4 regions of the Aquisalimonas asiatica genome follow, and region 1 is predicted to be linked to each of the others. Evidence: predicted binding sites of a transcription regulator. Region 1 holds the regulator's gene; each other region holds the start of a gene.
What was found. Region 1 encodes sigma-54, which starts transcription at its own class of promoters, with help from an activator protein. Its sites were predicted from a motif close to TGGCANGNTNCNTGCTT; they were not measured.

Region 2: the regulator sigma-54 is predicted to act here: its motif matches at 2,539-2,555, upstream of BMZ02_RS00440 (ANTAR domain-containing response regulator).
Region 3: the regulator sigma-54 is predicted to act here: its motif matches at 2,316-2,332, upstream of glnL (nitrogen regulation protein NR(II)).
Region 4: the regulator sigma-54 is predicted to act here: its motif matches at 1,900-1,916, upstream of BMZ02_RS16465 (pilin).

Annotation. Positions count from the first base shown of each region.
Region 1 is NZ_FOEG01000002.1:653,740-658,195, forward strand. Features, by position in the region: gene lptA (lipopolysaccharide transport periplasmic protein LptA) at 1-389, shown strand, start outside; gene lptB (LPS export ABC transporter ATP-binding protein) at 386-1,111, shown strand; gene BMZ02_RS07765 (RNA polymerase factor sigma-54) at 1,265-2,872, shown strand; gene hpf (ribosome hibernation-promoting factor, HPF/YfiA family) at 2,921-3,259, shown strand; gene ptsN (PTS IIA-like nitrogen regulatory protein PtsN) at 3,338-3,811, shown strand; gene BMZ02_RS07780 (HPr kinase/phosphorylase) at 3,808-4,311, shown strand; gene rapZ (RNase adapter RapZ) at 4,308-4,456, shown strand, end outside.
Region 2 is NZ_FOEG01000001.1:85,839-90,294, forward strand. Features, by position in the region: gene ntrB (nitrate ABC transporter permease) at 1-200, opposite strand, end outside; gene BMZ02_RS00435 (CmpA/NrtA family ABC transporter substrate-binding protein) at 204-1,625, opposite strand; gene BMZ02_RS00440 (ANTAR domain-containing response regulator) at 1,910-2,485, opposite strand; gene BMZ02_RS00445 (outer membrane beta-barrel protein) at 2,663-3,235, opposite strand; gene BMZ02_RS00450 (fluoride efflux transporter FluC) at 3,302-3,712, opposite strand; gene BMZ02_RS00455 (fluoride efflux transporter FluC) at 3,709-4,104, opposite strand; gene BMZ02_RS00460 (undecaprenyl-diphosphate phosphatase) at 4,110-4,456, opposite strand, start outside.
Region 3 is NZ_FOEG01000006.1:86,656-91,111, forward strand. Features, by position in the region: gene glnA (glutamate--ammonia ligase) at 54-1,469, shown strand; gene BMZ02_RS13345 (DUF4124 domain-containing protein) at 1,590-2,132, shown strand; gene glnL (nitrogen regulation protein NR(II)) at 2,350-3,417, shown strand; gene glnG (nitrogen regulation protein NR(I)) at 3,401-4,456, shown strand, end outside.
Region 4 is NZ_FOEG01000011.1:36,925-41,380, forward strand. Features, by position in the region: gene BMZ02_RS16455 (sensor histidine kinase) at 1-308, shown strand, start outside; gene BMZ02_RS16460 (sigma-54-dependent transcriptional regulator) at 305-1,660, shown strand; gene BMZ02_RS16465 (pilin) at 2,046-2,531, shown strand; gene BMZ02_RS16470 (CBS domain-containing protein) at 2,721-3,143, opposite strand; gene BMZ02_RS16475 (methyl-accepting chemotaxis protein) at 3,242-4,456, opposite strand, start outside.

The sequences.
Region 1 (4,456 bases):
ACACCGGCAACGTCGTGCTCACACGCGGGCCACGCCGCATCACCGGCGACCGCATGACCGTACACCTGCGGGAGGACGACGCCGGCGATCAGGCGCTGGACCACGTGGTGGTGGAAGGCGAGCCCGCCGTCTACAACCAGCGGGGTGGCGAGGACCGCCGCCCCATCGAGGCGGAAGCGCCGCGCATGGAGTACTACGCCTCCGGCCCCGAGCGGGTCATCCTGCTGGAAGGCGCGCGGCTGACCCAGGGGCGGAACACGTTCACCGGCGAGCGTATCGAATACGAGGTGGCCGCCGACCGGGTGCATGCGCGCGGCGAGCCCGAGACCGGACGCCGCGTGCAGATCCGACTGTTCCCCGACGACGAGGACAACGGAGACGACGAGTGAGCCCGCCGCGCACCGAGAAGCTGGTGAAGACCTACCGCCGCAAGACCGTGGTCCACGGCGCGTCGCTGGAAGTCTCCAGCGGCGAGGTGGTCGGCCTGCTGGGCCCCAACGGCGCAGGCAAGACCACGTGCTTCTACATGGTGGTGGGCCTGGTGCAGGCCGACGGCGGGCGCATCGAGCTGGACGGCAACGACATCACCGACCTGCCCATGCACGTGCGCGCCCGCCGTGGCGTCGGCTACCTCCCCCAGGAAGCCTCGATCTTCCGCAAGCTCACGGTCATGGACAACCTGCTGGCGATTCTGGAAACCCGCCCCGAACTCAACCGGAAGCAGCGCCGGGAGCGCGCCAGAGAGCTGCTGGACGAGTTCAACGTCGGCCACCTGCACGATCAGAACGGCATCAGCCTCTCCGGCGGCGAACGCCGGCGGGTCGAGATCGCGCGGGCGCTCGCCGCCAACCCGCAGTTCATCCTGCTGGACGAACCCTTCGCGGGCGTCGACCCCATCTCGGTGCTGGACATTCAGGAAATCATCCGCCACCTGGCGGACCGGGACATCGGCGTACTCATCACCGACCACAACGTGCGGGAGACGCTCGGCATCTGCCAGCGCGCCTACATCCTCGCCCAGGGCGAAGTCATCGCCCGCGGCAGCTCCGACGAGGTCCTGGCGAACAAGCAGGTCCGCGAGGTGTACCTGGGCGAACATTTTCGCCTGTGATCTCGTGGCTTAGCACTTTCCAGGAGCCCACGCAAGTATCGGGCCAATGTTCTAACCGGCGACAGAGTCAGTTACGATAGGGTCATCAACCCACTCGCATGCAGGCCCGGCCTGACCCGCAGCCCGAGGGGCAGCAGGAGAGAGGCATCGCCAATGAAACAGTCGCTGCAGCTACGTCTCGGCCAGCAGCTCACCATGACACCGCAGCTCCAGCAGGCGATCAAACTGCTGCAGCTGTCGACTCTGGAGCTGCGCACGGAGATCCAGCAGGCACTGGATTCCAACCTGATGCTGGAGCCCGCTGACGAGCTCGACGAAGCTGACGAGGCGGCCGCTGACACCGACCGCGGCGACGACAGCGCCAATGCCGCCGATACCGACACCAGCACCGAGAACACGACCGACGCCCGGGAGTCCGGCGAAACGGACGGCGACGGCGAGGCAAGCGGTGGCGAAGCGACGGACACCGACACCGCTCCGGACGTCGCCGACACGATCGACGATCACGACGGCGCCGATGACAAGCCCGCCTCGGACCAGGCCGACATCCCCGAGGACCTGCCCCTGGATTCCGACTGGAACGACATCTACGACGGCAGCACCGCCTACAGCGCGCCCGCCGGCGAGGACGACCAGCGCGAGGCGTGGGAGAACCGGACCGCCGGCAGCAGCGGCGGCCTGCACGACCACCTGCTGTGGCAGGCTCAGCTGTCCCATTTCAGCGAACGGGACATGGCCATCGCCGAGGCCATCATCGACGGCGTCCGCGACGACGGCTACCTGGGCGTCACCATCGAGGAAATCTGCGAATCGGTGACTGACGGCGACGACCCCGTGGAGCCCGACGAGGTGGAGGCGGTACGCCACCTGATCCAGCGGTTCGACCCGCTCGGAGTAGCCTCCCTGGACCCCCGCGAGGCGCTACTGGTCCAGCTCGAGCAGTTCCCGGAAGACACCCCCTGGCTTGCCGAAGCACGGCTGCTGGTGGACAAGCACCTGGACCTCCTCGGCAGCCGCCAGCTCGGCCCCCTCACCCGCAAGCTCAAGGTCTCCCAGGAGGAGTTCGGCCAGGTACTGGAGCTGGTACGCACCCTGGACCCGCGGCCCGGCTCCCAGATCGGCACACCCGCGGCCGAGTACGTGGTGCCCGACGTCTACGTCCGCAAGGAGCGCGGCGCCTGGCGGGTGGAGCTGAACCCCGAGGCATCACCCAGGATCCGCGTCAACAGCTACTACGCCGGCCTCGTCCGCCGCGGCGACCAGGGCAACGACAACGCCACCATGCGCCAGCACCTGCAGGAGGCACGCTGGTTCATCAAGAGCCTGAAGAGCCGCAATGAAACGCTCCTCAAGGTGGCCACGTGCATCGTCAATCACCAGCAGGAGTTCCTGGAACAGGGCGAGGAGGCCATGAAGCCGCTGGTGCTGCGCGAGGTGGCGGAAGAAGTGGAGATGCACGAGTCCACCATCTCCCGGATCACCACGCAGAAGTACATGTACACGCCCCGCGGCACGTTCGAGTTCAAGTATTTCTTCTCCAGCCACGTGCATACCGTGGACGGACAGGAGTGCTCGGCAACCTCCATCCGCGCCCGGATTCGCCGGCTGATCGCCGAAGAGGACGCCCGCAAACCGCTCAGCGACAGCAAACTGGCCGAAATCCTGAAAAATGAGGGAATCGATGTGGCGCGACGGACAGTGGCAAAGTATCGTGAATCCATGTCGATTGCCTCGTCGAACGAACGAAAAAGGATTGCCTGAGGCAACACTGGGCCAGCCGTTTCCGGCTCTCATACGGGAGGAGTCTCTATGCAGATCGACATCACCGGGCACCATGTGGATCTCACCGAAGCACTGCGCGAGTACGTGCATTCCAAGATGGACAAGCTGGAGCGCCACTTTGACAACGTGGTCAACGTCCACGTGATCCTGACGGTGGAGAAGCTGCGGCAGAAGGCCGAGGCCACCATGCTGCTCAGTGGCGCCAAGCTTTACGCTGATGCCAGCGCCGAAGACATGTATGCTGCCATCGACGGGCTCATCGACAAGCTCGACCGGCAGGTGAAGAAGCACAAGGAGAAGGTGACCGACCACCGGCGCAACGAAGGCGCCCAGGCCAAGGCCCAGGGAGAGGGCGAAGAGGACTGAACAGCGCGCAGCGGCGGCCACCAGCGCGGGGCCGCCGCCGACTTCCGAAACCGCAGACACGACCCTGCGTGGACAAGCATGATCAAGATTGCCGACCTAATCACACCGGAGCGCATCGCCTGCGACATCCAGGTGACCAGCAAGAAGCGCGGCCTGGAAGTCCTCAGTGACATGGTGGCCGGCTCCGACTCCGCCCTGCCGGCGAACGCCATCTTCGACAAGCTGATCAGCCGCGAGAAGCTCGGCAGCACCGGGCTTGGCCACGGCGTCGCCCTGCCCCACGCCCGCATGGACGGCAATGACACGGCCACGGCGGCCTTCATCCGCACCAGCGAAGCCATCGACTTCGACGCCTTCGACAACGAACCCGTCGACCTCCTGTTCGCCCTGGTCGTACCGGAACATTTCACCGACGAACACCTCCAGATTCTTGCCCGGCTCGCCGAGATGTTCAGTGACCAGCCCCTGTGCCGCAGGCTCCGCGATGCCAACGACGCCGACGCCATGTATGAGCTGCTCAGGGACTGGGAGGCCGCCCAGGGGAGCACATGAGTGATCACGTGACCGGTGACACGGGCGCCACCGTCCCCGGCGTGCTGGTCAGCGTGCACGGCTGCGGCCTCCTCCTCACAGGTGACAGCGGCACCGGCAAGAGTGATACGGCGCTGCAGTTGCTCGGGCGCGGCCACCGGCTGGTCGCGGACGACGCCGTCGCCCTGTGCGTCGAGGGCGGGCGCGTGATCGGCCGGGCACCTGCCGCACTGGCGGGCCTGCTGGAGGTCCGCGGCCTTGGCCCGCAGTCTGTCACCCACCTGTTCGGTGGCCACGCCGTCCTGGCGCAGGCCGCAGTGGACCGGGTGATCCGGCTGATGCCACCTCCGTCCTGGGCCGACTGGCCGCGGCTGACACCCACGGTTGACGACACCGTGCTGGCCGACAGGCCGGTACCCCGTGTCACCCTGCCCGTGTCTCCGGAACGTCCTCTTGCCCTGCTGGTCGAAGTCGTCGCCCGGCTACACGCCGGCGGTCAACTGACAGGAGGTACGGCATGAGCGAAGGCACTCGGCTGATCATCGTCAGCGGGCTGTCCGGCTCCGGCAAGACCGTGGCGCTCCACACGCTGGAGGACAGCGGCTGCTACTGCATCGACAACCTGCCGGTGACCATGCTGTCGTCCTTCGGCAAGCACATCACCAG
Region 2 (4,456 bases), on a different contig from region 1:
ACGGCGTGGCTGATGATCGCCGACGGTGCCGGTATGCGGGAACCACCGCCACTGCCGCCGGTGAGCTGCTCGTACTCGCTCAGTTCCTGGTCGCCGACGGGAAGGATGGCCCCCTCGATACTCCACTCCCAGGCGCCAAGGAGGACCACCAGCAGGGCGACGCTCAATAGCGCCGCCTTCAGGTTCTCGCTGGTCAGCATGGCTTATGACCTCCGGATCTCGAAGCTGTCCACATAGGCTTCCGGCTCTTCGGGATCGAAGTCCTTGCCCATGATGGTGTGGGATTTGTAGGTCACCTCCGGGGCGTCGTAACCAAGCTCGCGCATGATCTTGCCGCAGTCCGTGGCCAGATAGACGTCCTCGGCCACGCCCTTGTAGTCCACGTCGCCGTCGATGTAGCCCCAGCGCTTCATCTGCGTCAGGATCCACACACCCATGGAATGCCAGGGGAAGGGGTCGAAGTCGATGCGGTCGGGCTCGTTCTTGACCTCGCCAAGACCGTCGGCATAGCGGCCGGTGAGCACCTGTTCCACCACCGAGGTGGGCTGGTTCAGATAGTTGCGCCCCGAGATCGCCTCAGCGATTTCCACCCGGTTGTCATGGTCCGACGAGTAGTGGGTTGCGTCGACGATGGCCTTGAACAGGGCACCGAAGCTGTTGGGCGCTTCTTCGGCGAACTGCCGGCTGGTGCTGAAGGCGCAGCACGGGTGGCCGTCCCAGATCTCCTTGGTGAGCATGTGAATGAAGCCCACCTCGTCCCAGACCGCGCGCTGGTTGAACGGGTCCGGCGCCAGGTAGCCGTCCACGTTGCCCGCCTGCAGGTTGGCGACCATCTCCGGTGGCGGCAGCACGCGGATGGAAATGTCGTTGTCCGGGTCCAGGCCATGCTCGGCCACGTAGTAGCGCAGCAGGAAGTTGTGCATGGAGTACTCGAACGGCACGGCGAAGGTGAACCCCTTCCACTGGCTCGGGTCGCGCTTGTCCTTGTGGTCCATGCGCAGCGTGATGGCCTGGCCGTTGATGTTCTCCACTGCCGGCATCAGGAAGGGCATGGAACTGGAACCGGCCCCCATGGTGATGGCCAGCGGCATTGGGGTCAGCATGTGCGCGGCGTCGTGCTCCATGTTCATGGAGTTGTCACGAACGACGGCCCAACCCGCTTCACGCCGGACGTCCACATTCAGTCCGTAGCGCTCGTAGAAGCCCATGGGGTGCGCCATGATGATCGGGGTAGCACAGGTGATCGGGATGAAGCCGATGCTCAGGTCGCGCTTCTCCGGCGTCCCCAGATCGTCCTTGAGCAGGGCTTTCGCCGCCTCGAGCGGGAACATGGATCCGAGGGCAGCGGCGAAGGTGCCGGCCCCCATCATCTGCAGAACCTGCCGCCGGCTGGGGTCGTGGTGGCCGAACAATGCCCGGACCACCGCACTCTCGATCAGGCGGTCCATGAGCGCCTCGCGATCTCCGGGGGCACCGCTTTGGTCGTGGGGTGACGCCAGCGCGTGCTGGTCGCCGCCAGCGGTGGCGTCATGGCCGTGGTCATGACACGTACTGCACGTGCAACCCGCGCCGTGGCGCAGGTCGCTGTTCGGGTCGAACGGATCGCCGAGTGATTTGTTGGTCATCGCATCGCCCTCGTTGTCGCAACAAAAAAAGGGCGCCCCACCGCTGTCGGTGGTAGGCGCCCTTGCCAGGTTCAGGTTGGCGAATCCGGCTGACGTCCCGCCGTTGGGAACCGCTGCTCGCGGTTGAGCCGGATTTGCGCGTGTCAGATCAAGTGATGCATGGCGCATGCCATGTTTGTAAGGAACTGATTTCAGGTTTTTTAGTCGTTCTTTACGGGCGGTCTGGCGGTGCCGGTGCACTGTTGTGGGGCGGTATGCACCGGCACGGCGCGGTTGGTGGTCAGTCAGGCACGTCCGTTGGCGCGCAGGAAGGCGCGGGCAATGTCGCTGATGGGCCGGCCGCGCTCCATGGCCGTTCGCCGCAGCATGTGGTAGGCGTCATTCTCGCTGATGCCGTCGCGCTCCATGAGAAAGCACTTGGCCTGTTCCATCTGGCGCTGGTGCTCCAGCCGCGTGCGCGCGTCCACCAGTTCATGCCGCAGCTGTTCGTACTGATGGAACTGGTTGATGGCCACGTTGATGATGGAGCGCACGCCCTCGGCGGAGAGGCCTCCCACCACGTAGGGACTCACCCCCGCGGCGGTGGCCGCCTGCATCAGCTCCGGGTCGCTGTGTTCGGTGAACAGCACCACCGGTTTAGGGTAGGGTGAATGCCGCGTCCCAAGGCCTTCCAGAATGTCCCGCCGTCCCGAGCGGGCCTCAACAATGATCACATCGGGTTGGATATCCAGCACGCGCTGGTAGAGGTCTTCGTCGGCCTTTACGGTGCAGGCCACTTCGTAGCCGGCGTCGTTCAGGGCGTCGCCGAGCCAGACGGCCCGGTCTGGGGATTCGTCAACGAGCATGACTCGTGTTGCCATTGCTTGCTCCTGAGGTTGTACCTCGGATTTCCGGGAACACGTCGGTAAGCAGGAAGCAAGCACCGTGCCTTGACTGCGGTAGAGTTGAATCAGGGAGTTGCAGGCAGGAGGGGGGAGAAGCCGTGCCATGTTGGTGCACGCATGGTGTGTGTGCACCAACATGGCGCCGGAGCCGGGTCAGAACGTGTAGCGTGCGCCGAACAGGATCTCATCGAAATCGCCGACGGCAAGTTCGCCACCGAGGGAGAGTTGTGGTGCCACCTCGTAGTAACCGCTGCCGAAGACCTGGACGTTGCTGCTCGCATCGTTGAAGCGCCAAAGCCGGACCCCGGCGGTGGTGTCCCAGCCCGGGTCGAGATAGGCCCGGGCACCGCCCTCGAGCCGGAACCCCGGGTCATCCTGATCGCCGAAGTCGTAGCCCAGGTCCAGGGCACCGTAGATGTCGAGGTCGCGCTGCTGCGTGGGCAGCCGGAACCCGACACCGCCCCAGAGGACGTCGCGGCTGATGGTGGTGGAGTCGGGGCCGCTGCCTATGTCAAAGCGGTGGCTCTGGAACTGCCCCCGCGCGAAGATGGTGTCGTTGAGGTGACCCTGACCACGGATCAGCAGGCCGAAGTCGCTATCCCCGAAGCGGTTCGGCGGATCCGCCCAGTTCAGTCCGCCCTCGATGTGGTTGTAGCTGAGGTTCGCTGCGCCGGCTGTGGCGGGCAACAGAATGGCTGCAGCCGTCAGCGCAGATAGCCGTTTCATCACGTGACTCCTGTTGGGAATATGTCGAGAGCAAGGATCGCATGTTCCACCGGTGGCGTATCGTTGTCACCGTCTGGCGACGTCCCGCCGGGCCATGCGTTGGGCCAGGCCGTAGCCCGCCCATGTCAGTAGCAGGCACAGGGTGAGAGTGACCGAGATGTTCATGGCCGCGGGTGCCCACGCACCGCTCGCCATTAATGCAACGGTCTCCAGGCTGAACACCGAGAAGGTCGTGAACCCCCCGCAGATGCCTCCCATCAGGAACAACCGGGCCCTTGGGCCCAGCGGGCGCGGCCCTTCCGGGGCGGTAAGGGCCGCGAGCCAGCCGATCAGTAACGACCCGAGCGTGTTCGCCAGGAGCGTGTCCCACGGAAAGTCCAGGGTTCCGAGCAGGCCGTAGAGGTCGGACACGCCATGCCGGAGCATGGCGCCCAAGGCGCTGCCGATGGCGACGGCGAGACAGTCCCGCAGGGTCATGGCGCAGGGACTCCGCCGGTGACCAGCGCAAGGCCGAGCGCTGCGGCAAGCAGACAGGCCAGCAGTGACGAGATCACGTAGACGGCCCCCTTGAGCCCTTGCCGGTCCCGGACCAGTCCGATGCTCTGCAGGCTGAATGACGACACGGTGGTGTAGCTGCCGCACAGGCCGATCATCAGGGCGGCAGCCCACGTCTCGCCGGGCCATCCGAGGCGGAGAACAAGCCCGGCCAGGACGCCCAGCAGCAACGAGCCGCTGACGTTGACGATCCAGGTGCCCCAGGGAAACGTGCTCCCGGAACGCAGATCCACCGCGGTACCGACCAGGTAGCGCAGTGCGCCTCCAGCGGCTCCACCCGCGGCAATGGCAGCATAGGTGATCAGTGTTCCCATGACGTTCAGTATCCCAGAGGAATGAGTCCGAAGCCTACCAGTATGGCGAGCAGCCAGAGATACCAGGAAAAGATCCGCAGCTTTGCCTTGTACAGCAGGCGCACCACCAGATAGAGCGCCCCCGTGCCCACTGCGGCTGCCACGATCAGCCCGACCAGCATGTCCATCCAGCCGAGCTGGGTGGTCCCGCCCGCGGCCTGCAGCTCCACGGCCTGGACAAGCGTCGCGGCGAGAATGGTCGGGATGGCGAGAAAGAAGCTGTACTCCGCGGCCCACCGCCGCTTCAGCCCGAACAGGAGCGATGCGGCAATGGTAATGCCGCTCCTGCTGATGCCGGGGACCAGCGCCAGGC
Region 3 (4,456 bases), on a different contig from region 1:
AAACGGCGAGTTAAAATTTTGCTGAGGCTTACGTCCCATCTGGAGGTTAAGGCATGTCACGCACCGCAGCCGACGTACTCAAACTGATCAAAGACGAAGAAGTGAAATTCGTGGACATGCGGTTCACGGATACCAAGGGCAAGGAACAGCACGTCACCATTCCTGCCGCCACCGTCGACGAGGACTTCTTCGAGGACGGCAAGATGTTTGACGGCTCCAGCATCGCCGGCTGGAAGGGCATCAACGAGTCCGACATGATTCTCATGCCGGATCCGCAGACCGCCACCATCGACCCCTTCTTCGATGAGCTGACCCTGAACATCACCTGCGACATCATCGAGCCCAACACCATGCAGGGCTACGAGCGCGATCCGCGCTCCGTCGCCAAGCGGGCCGAAGCCTACCTGCAGTCCACCGGGCTGGGTGACACCGCATTCTTCGGCCCGGAGCCGGAATTCTTCATCTTCGACGACGTCCGCTGGGGCGCCGAGATGAGCGGCAGCTTCTACCGCATCGACTCCGAAGAGGCGGGCTGGAACTCCGAGCGCGTCTACTCCGACGGCAACATGGGTCACCGTCCGAAGGTCAAGGGCGGCTACTTCCCGGTGCCGCCGGTGGATAGCCTGCACGACATCCGTACCTCCATGTGCCTGGCCATGGAAGAGCTGGGCCTGGACGTGGAAGTGCACCACCACGAGGTGGCCACCGCCGGCCAGTGCGAGATCGGTGTCCAGTTCAACACCATGGTCAAGAAGGCCGACGAGGTGCAGAAGCTCAAGTACGCCGTGCACAACGTGGCCGCCGCCTACGGCAAGACCGCCACCTTCATGCCCAAGCCCCTGGTGGGCGACAACGGCAGTGGCATGCACGTGCACATGTCCTTCTCGAAGGACGGCAAGAACCAGTTCCAGGGCGATCAGTACGGCGGCCTGAGCGAGACGGCGCTGTACTACATCGGCGGCATCATCAAGCACGCCAAGGCCATCAACGCCTTCGCCAACGCGTCCACCAACAGCTACAAGCGTCTGGTGCCCGGCTTCGAGGCCCCGGTGCTGCTGGCCTACTCCGCCCGCAACCGCTCCGCCTCCATCCGTGTGCCGTGGATTTCCAACCCCAAGGCGCGCCGTATCGAGGTCCGGTTCCCCGACCCCACCGGCAACCCGTACCTGGCCTTCGCCGCCATGCTGATGGCCGGCCTTGACGGGGTGCAGAACAAGATCCACCCGGGCGACGCCATGGACAAGGATCTCTACGATCTGCCGCCGGAAGAAGAGAAGGAGATCCCGAAGGTCGCCTTCTCCCTGGAGGAGGCGCTGGAAGCGCTGGACAACGACCGTGAGTTCCTCAAGCAGGGTGGCGTGTTCACCGATGACACCATCGATGCCTACCTGGAGCTCAAGGGCGAGGAAGTGCAGCGCCTGCGCATGACCACCCACCCGGTGGAATTCGACATGTACTTCAGCGTCTGAATCCGGCCGACACGGCTGCATCAGGGAAAGCCCCGGCGGTTACGCCGGGGCTTTTTTTGTGCGCGGTGGACACGCCCCCGTCCGCGCTCGTGCTACATTCCCCGTATGACGACAAGGAACGTGATCGTAATCCTCGGCCTGCTTCTGCCCCTGGCCGCTGTGGCGGACATCTACAAATGGGTGGATGAAGACGGCAACGTGGTCTACTCCGACGAGCCGCGCGAGGGCGCGGAGCGGCTGGAGCGTTCGACGCCGGAGTCGTCCTACCGCTTCGAGACGCCGCAGCGGCGTTCATCGGCAGACCGGTCCGGCGACGATGCCGACGAGGACGACTCCCGTTACGAAGAGATCCGCATCGTCCAGCCGGAGGACGAGGGGACCGTGCGCGACAATCAGGGGCTTGTGGACGTCCGGCTCGAGCTCAGCCCGTCGCTCCGGGCGGAGCACAGGGTGCAGTTCCTGTTCAACGGCGAGCCACGGGGCGACCCGTCCCGGTCCCTCGAGACCCGCCTCACGGAGGTGCACCGGGGGGAGCATCAGGTCGCGGCGCGCGTTCTCGGTGAAGGCGGCGAGGTGATTGCGGAATCCGACCCGGTGACGTTCTACATGCACCAGGCATCCCGTCTGCTCCCGGGAGGACAGGGTTCTGGCGCGAACCCCTGAAACGATCATCCCCCGGGAATTGACCCCGATCAACGATGCACCATAATGGGGCACTCTGACAGTGCAGCTGCGCCGTGATGACGCGTCGCCCTCTGTATCTGCGAGTTGCCTGGCCCCACAAATCCCTGAACGGTCGGCTGTTTCCCGACCAGAATGATTGCCCCGGCGCGTTCAGAGCCATTGTGGTTTGCTTTTTGCTTTCCTAATGGACATGACCATGCCGCCACAGACTTCGCCCGCCGAGCGCGCCCTGGAGCACATGAGCAATGCCGTGCTGCTCATGGGTGCCGACAGCTGCGTGCGCTACATCAACGGCGCCGCGCAGGTGATGTTTGCCGTCAGTGCACGCCAGGTTACGGGTTACCGGCTGCCATCCCACACCACCCCCTGTGTGCGGGTGCTGGAAGCCGCAGCCAGGAATGCCATCGAGACGGGCGAGCCGTTCACCAACCGCGAGCTCTCGCTGGAGGTCTCCCCCGATCGCCGCATGACCGTGGACCTCACCGTCACCCCGGTCAGTCACGACGAAGTGCTGCTGGAAGTCAGTGAGCTGGACCGCAGGCTGCGTATTACCCGCGAGCAGAACCTGATCAACCAGAACCACGCCACCCGCCACCTGCTTCGCGGTCTGGCCCACGAGGTCAAGAATCCCCTGGGTGGCCTGCGCGGTGCCGCGCAGCTGCTGCACAGGGAACTGGACGCGCCGGATCTGCAGGAGTACACGCAGATCATCATCGAGGAGGCCGACCGCCTGCGTACGCTGGTGAACGGCCTCCTCGGCCCCAGCAAGCACGTGGAAAAGCAGGAGACCAACATCCACGAGGTCCTGGAGCGGGTCCGTGGCCTGGTGGTGGCCGAGGCGCCCGAGGGGGTCACCATCCACAGGGACTATGACCCCAGCATCCCGACCCTCCTGGCCGAGCCCAATCAGCTCATCCAGGCGACCCTGAACATCGCCCGGAACGCCCTGCAGTCACTGGACGGCCACGGGACGATCACGCTGCGCACGCGCACGCAGCGGCAGTTCACCATTGCCGACGTACCCCACCGGCTGGTGGTGCGCGTGGACATCATCGACACCGGTCCCGGCATTCCCAAAGAGCTTCAGGACCGCATCTTCTACCCCATGGTTACGGGACGGGCCGAGGGCACAGGGCTCGGCCTCTCCATCGCCCAGACACTGATCCACCAGCACGGTGGGCTGATCGAGTGCTGGAGCGAACCCGGACATACGGAATTCACCCTGTGGTTGCCTCTGGAGGCGGACGATGACAACGAAGGATGACGTTTGGCTCGTCGACGACGACCGGTCCATCCGTTGGGTGCTGGACAAGGCCCTGCGCCAGGCTGGTCTACAGGCGCGCAGTTTTGAAACCGGGGACGCCGCTCTGGGCGCGCTGTCCGAGCAGCGTCCCGGGGTGCTGGTCACGGACATCCGCATGCCGGGCATTGATGGCCTGGAACTGCTGGAGCGCGTGCAGCAGCGCTGGCCCGATCTGCCAGTCATCGTCATCACGGCCCATTCGGACCTGGACGCGGCGGTCTCCGCCTACCAGGGAGGCGCGTTCGAATACCTGCCCAAGCCGTTCGACGTGGACGAAGCGGTGGACCTGGTGCGCAAGGCCCTGCAGAGCGCCCGGGAGACGGCCGCCGGCGGGCTGCATGCGGGTGAGGAAACCCCGGAGATCATCGGCGAGGCGCCAGCCATGCAGGAGGTCTTCCGTGCCATCGGCCGGTTGTCTTCGTCCAATATCACGGTGCTGATCAACGGCGAGTCGGGCACCGGCAAGGAGCTGGTGGCCCAGGCGCTTCACCGTCACAGCCCCCGTCGCGACCGCCCGTTCGTCGCCCTGAACATGGCCGCCATTCCCCGTGATCTCATGGAATCCGAGCTGTTTGGCCACGAGAAGGGCGCCTTCACCGGCGCACAGCAGACCCGCCAGGGGCGGTTCGAGCAGGCCGACGGCGGGACCCTGTTCCTGGACGAGATCGGTGACATGCCCGCCGAGCTGCAGACCCGCCTGCTGCGGGTCCTGGCCGACGGCGAGTTCTACCGCGTTGGCGGGCATACCCCGCGGACCGTGGACGTGCGCATCATTGCCGCCACCCACCAGGATCTGGAGTCCCGTGTCGCCGAGGGCACCTTCCGTGAGGACCTGTTCCACCGGCTCAACGTCATCCGCATTCATCTGCCCGCCCTGCGCGAGCGGCGGGAGGACATCCCGAAGCTGGCGCGCTTCTTTCTGCAGGGCGCCGCCGAGGACCTCAACGTCGAGGCGAAGCAGCTCCGTCCCGAGGTGGAACGCTTTCTCATGGGGCTTACC
Region 4 (4,456 bases), on a different contig from region 1:
TCCGCAACGCGGCAAAGCATGCCCGTCACCCCGAGCGGGAGCTGACCGTCACCCTCATGGCCGGGCGCGACCCCCGCGACCAGCCCTATCTGGACATCATCGACAATGGCCCGGGCATCGCCACACCGAGCCGGGACCAGCTCTTCGACCCCTTCTTCACCACCGCGGGAGACGGCACCGGACTCGGGCTCTACCTTTGCAGGGAACTCTGCGAAGCGAACCATGCCCGGCTGAGCCTCCTGGACACGGGTGACTCCGGTACCCGCTTCCGCATCACCTTCACAGCCACAGGACACGAGCAGACATGACCACGGAACGTCCCCTGGCCCTGATCATTGATGATGAGCCGGACATCTGCGAGCTGATCCAGGTCACGCTCCAGCGCATGGAGGTGGACTGCCACATTGCCGGCACCCTGCACGAGGCGCGCGACCTGCTCGGTCAGCACGCGTTTGATCTGTGCATAACCGACATGCAACTGCCCGACGGCAACGGCATTGACCTGGTCCGCGAGACCGTGGCCGAGCGGCCGGAGCTGCCCATGGCGGTGATCACCGCCTACGGCAACATGGACACGGCGGTGCAGGCCCTCAAGGCGGGCGCCTTCGACTTCGTGCCGAAACCCGTGGATCTCGGCATGCTGCGCCAGCTGGTGGGCGGCGCCACCCGGCTCAGCCATGGCCCCCGCATAGACCGCCGCTCCCGTGACACGCTGCTCGGCGACTCGCCGGCCATGCAGAAGATCCGCGGCACCATCGCCAAACTGGCGCGCAGCACGGCGCCCGTCTACATCAGCGGCGAATCCGGCACCGGCAAGGAACTGGTGGCCCGCACCATCCACGACAAGGGTGATCGCCGCGAAAAACCCTTCGTGCCCATCAACTGCGGCGCCATTCCGTCCGAGCTCATGGAGAGCGAGTTCTTCGGCCACGTGAAAGGCGCATTCACCGGCGCCAACCGCGACAAGCAGGGGCTGTTCCAGGCAGCCGACGGCGGCACCCTGTTCCTGGACGAAATCGCCGAACTGCCCCAGCACATGCAGGTGAAACTGCTGCGGGCCATCCAGGAGAAAGCCGTGCGCCCCGTGGGCAGCGAGCAGGAGATCAGCGTCAACGTGCGCATCCTCTCCGCCACCCACAAGGATCTCGGGCAGCTCGTGGATGAAGGCCTGTTCCGGCAGGACCTCTTCTACCGCATCAACGTCATCCAGCTTGCGGTGCCCAGCCTGCGCCAGCGACGCCAGGACATCCCCATGCTGGTGAACCACGTCCTCGGGCGTCTGACCGGCGACGGCGACGCCCCGCCGGTACAGCTCAACGACGCCGCACTGGGCGCCCTGCGGGCCTACGCCTTTCCGGGCAACGTGCGGGAACTGGAGAACATCCTCGAGCGGGCGCTGACCCTGTGCGAGGGCGGCGTCATCGAGCCGGAGGACCTTCAGCTCCCGGACTCGCCGTGCGGCCAGCCCCAGGACACCGCGGCCGCCGTGCCGGCCCCGGACGACGATTTCGCCCTGGACGACTACCTGGCCGACGTGGAGCGCGAAGTGGTCATCAAGGCGCTGGAGAAGACCGGCTACAACAAGACCGCGGCGGCGCAACTGCTCGGCATCAGCTTCCGTGCCCTGCGCTACAAGCTGAAGAAGCTGGACATGGAATAGCGACGATCGCGGCCGGTAGATCACGCCATGGTGGACCTGAAGGTCCACCCTACGCCCCTTTACCCATGCGCGGTGGACGTTCACGCCCACCGCGCATCCTGTCGCCGGGCCGCATGGGTGACGCAATACGTCACCTTACCCGGGCGGGCTGACACCGTACGACACTTTGCACAACCCGACACTTCCGGCGGCCACCCTGAAACCCGCGGCACACCAGGCCTGCGCGCCAAAGAAAAAGGTGGCACGGGTTATGCAAACCACCACGGCAGAACGTGCCGGACTCCCGCAGGGCGGTTGCACAGTTCTCGAAGTCAGGGTAAAACCGGTCCCGCATCCGCCCCGGAACGGGCGGATCTGACCAAAACCAAAAGGAAGGAGTACTACCATGAAGGCTCAAAAGGGTTTCACTCTCATCGAACTCATGATCGTCGTGGCGATCATCGGCATCCTGGCGGCCATCGCCATCCCGCAGTACCAGAACTACGTGGCCCGGGCGCAGTTCTCGGAGGCCCACAACCTGCTCTCCGGTGCTCAGACCACCGTCTTCGAGCGGTATACGAGTACTGGAAACTGGCCGACGGGAGTTGACGCAGAAAGCAACGAGTTGGAGTACGACGGTGATCTCACCGTTTCTATTCAGGCCATTGGATCCCACGGTGCTATCAACGACGCCGGCGGAGGGGATACAGACGACGACGCCTTTGAAGGTTGGTTCGAGTATGAGTTCGGGGCCGAGGATCGAGACGTAAGTCCTAATCTTGCCGGCGACACGGTCAGGTACACATGGAACAACGACGATAGTGAATGGACTTGCACCACTGACGTGGACGAAGCATATGTTTCCCAGTGTGACTCTGGCGGCATCGATTAGGCTTTTGCCCGAAGAATGATTAAGAGCCCCGCACGCATTGCGGGGTTTTTTTGTGACCAAGCAGGCCGAATGGTGCCAGCCCCCAGAACCATTTCTCGTAGGGTGGACCTTCAGGTCCACCGTCAGCGGGAATCGCGCTCGACGTCTTGCGGCAGCGGACTGCAGGGCCACGGACGCTTGTGGCGAGAACTACGCCGTCGCTTTCCGCAGCGCACCCAGCACGTCTTCCCGGGCCACGACGCCCACCAGTTGATCAGCGTCCATCACGGGCAGGCTCTTGACGCCGAGTTGCACGAGGCGCTGAAGGACGCGTGTGAGCGGGCAGTCGGGGGCGACGGAGACCGGGTCACGGGTCATGATGCGGTCGACGGTGTCGCGCATGATCAGGTTGTAGGGCGGCACGATGTAATCCGGGCGCAGGGTGAACGCGCGAAGGACATCCATCTTGGTGACGAAACCAACCAGCGCGCCGCCGCCATCGGTGACGGGCATGCCGTTGAAGCCATGCTGCTCGAACAGCGCCTGGGCATCCCCGACGGTGGCCTCGGGTTGAACGGTCACCGGCCGTGAAGTCATCACGTCGGCCGCAGTGTATTGCACGAACTCGTACATGGCGCCTCCTCTGCGACGGTTCAGCGCCATTGTAGCGAAACACAAGGCCGGTGCACCCATGCGGGCGCGCACCGGCCCGGTCGCAGCGGCAGCGGCCGTCAGGCGCGCAGGCGCGCGACTGCCTGGCGCAGCTGCTCGGCCATGGCGTTGAGGTCGTCCGCTCCCGAGCGCGCCTTGTCCATCGCCTCGCCGCTGCGCATGGCCGCATCCCGAATGCCGCTCACCCGCCGGTTGATCTCGTCCGCCGTCGCAGACTGCTCCTCGGCGGCACTGGCAATCTGCGTATTCATGCCGCTGATGCCGTCCACGGCACCGGCGATCGTCCCCAGCGCCGTCTCGGTCTCGTTGGAGCGCTCCACCGTGTGCCGGGCGCTCTCGGTACGCGCCTCGATGGACTCCGCCGCCTGCCGCGAGCCACTCTGCAGCCGCTCGAGAATGTCCCGGATCTCCTGAGTGGACTGCTGTGTGCGCTGCGCCAGCGTGCGCACCTCGTCGGCCACCACCGAGAACCCGCGGCCGTGATCCCCTGCACGCGCAGCCTCGATGGCGGCGTTCAGGGCCAGCAGGTTGGTCTGCTCGGCGATGCCGTTGATCACCTCCAGCACCGTCTGCACGTTGTCGGATTCGCTGGCGAGCTGGTTGACCGCATCGCGGCTCTCCTCCAGCTCCCGGGCCAGGTTGCCGATGGCATCCTTGGTATAGGACACCGTCTCGGCGCCCGACTGGGTCTCGGACTGGGCCTCGGCCGCCGCCTCGGCAGCGGAGCTGGCGTTCTGCGCCACTTCCTGCACGGTCGCGGCCATTTCGTTCATGGAGCTGGCCAGCTCGTCGGTGTCTTCCTGCTGCTGGCGGCTGTTCTTGTCGGCGTCGCCAGTGAGGTCACGCAGCTGCTCCGCCGACTGCGCCAGCGTGTCGCTGCCTTCGCGCACCTGGTTCACCACGCCCTGCAGCGTGTCGAACAGCCTGTTGAATGTCCGCGACAGGTCGGTGAGCTCGTCACGGCCCGACTCGTCCAACCGGGCGGTAAGGTCCACGGGCTCCTCCGCGGCCTTCTCGATGCCGCCGATGGTCGCGCGTAGCGGGCGGGTCACACTGATGATGACGGCCCAACCGATACCGCCCACCAGCACCAATCCGATGACACTGGTCACGATGCCGTTCACCAGCTCACGGTTCACCGCGGCGTTGACGTCGGCCATGTAGACGCCGCTGGCGATCACGTAGCCCCAGGGCTCGAAGTGGTGGGCCTCGGAAATTTTCTCGATGGCTTCCTCTTCACCCGGACGCGGCCACATGTACGCGACTCGGGAGCG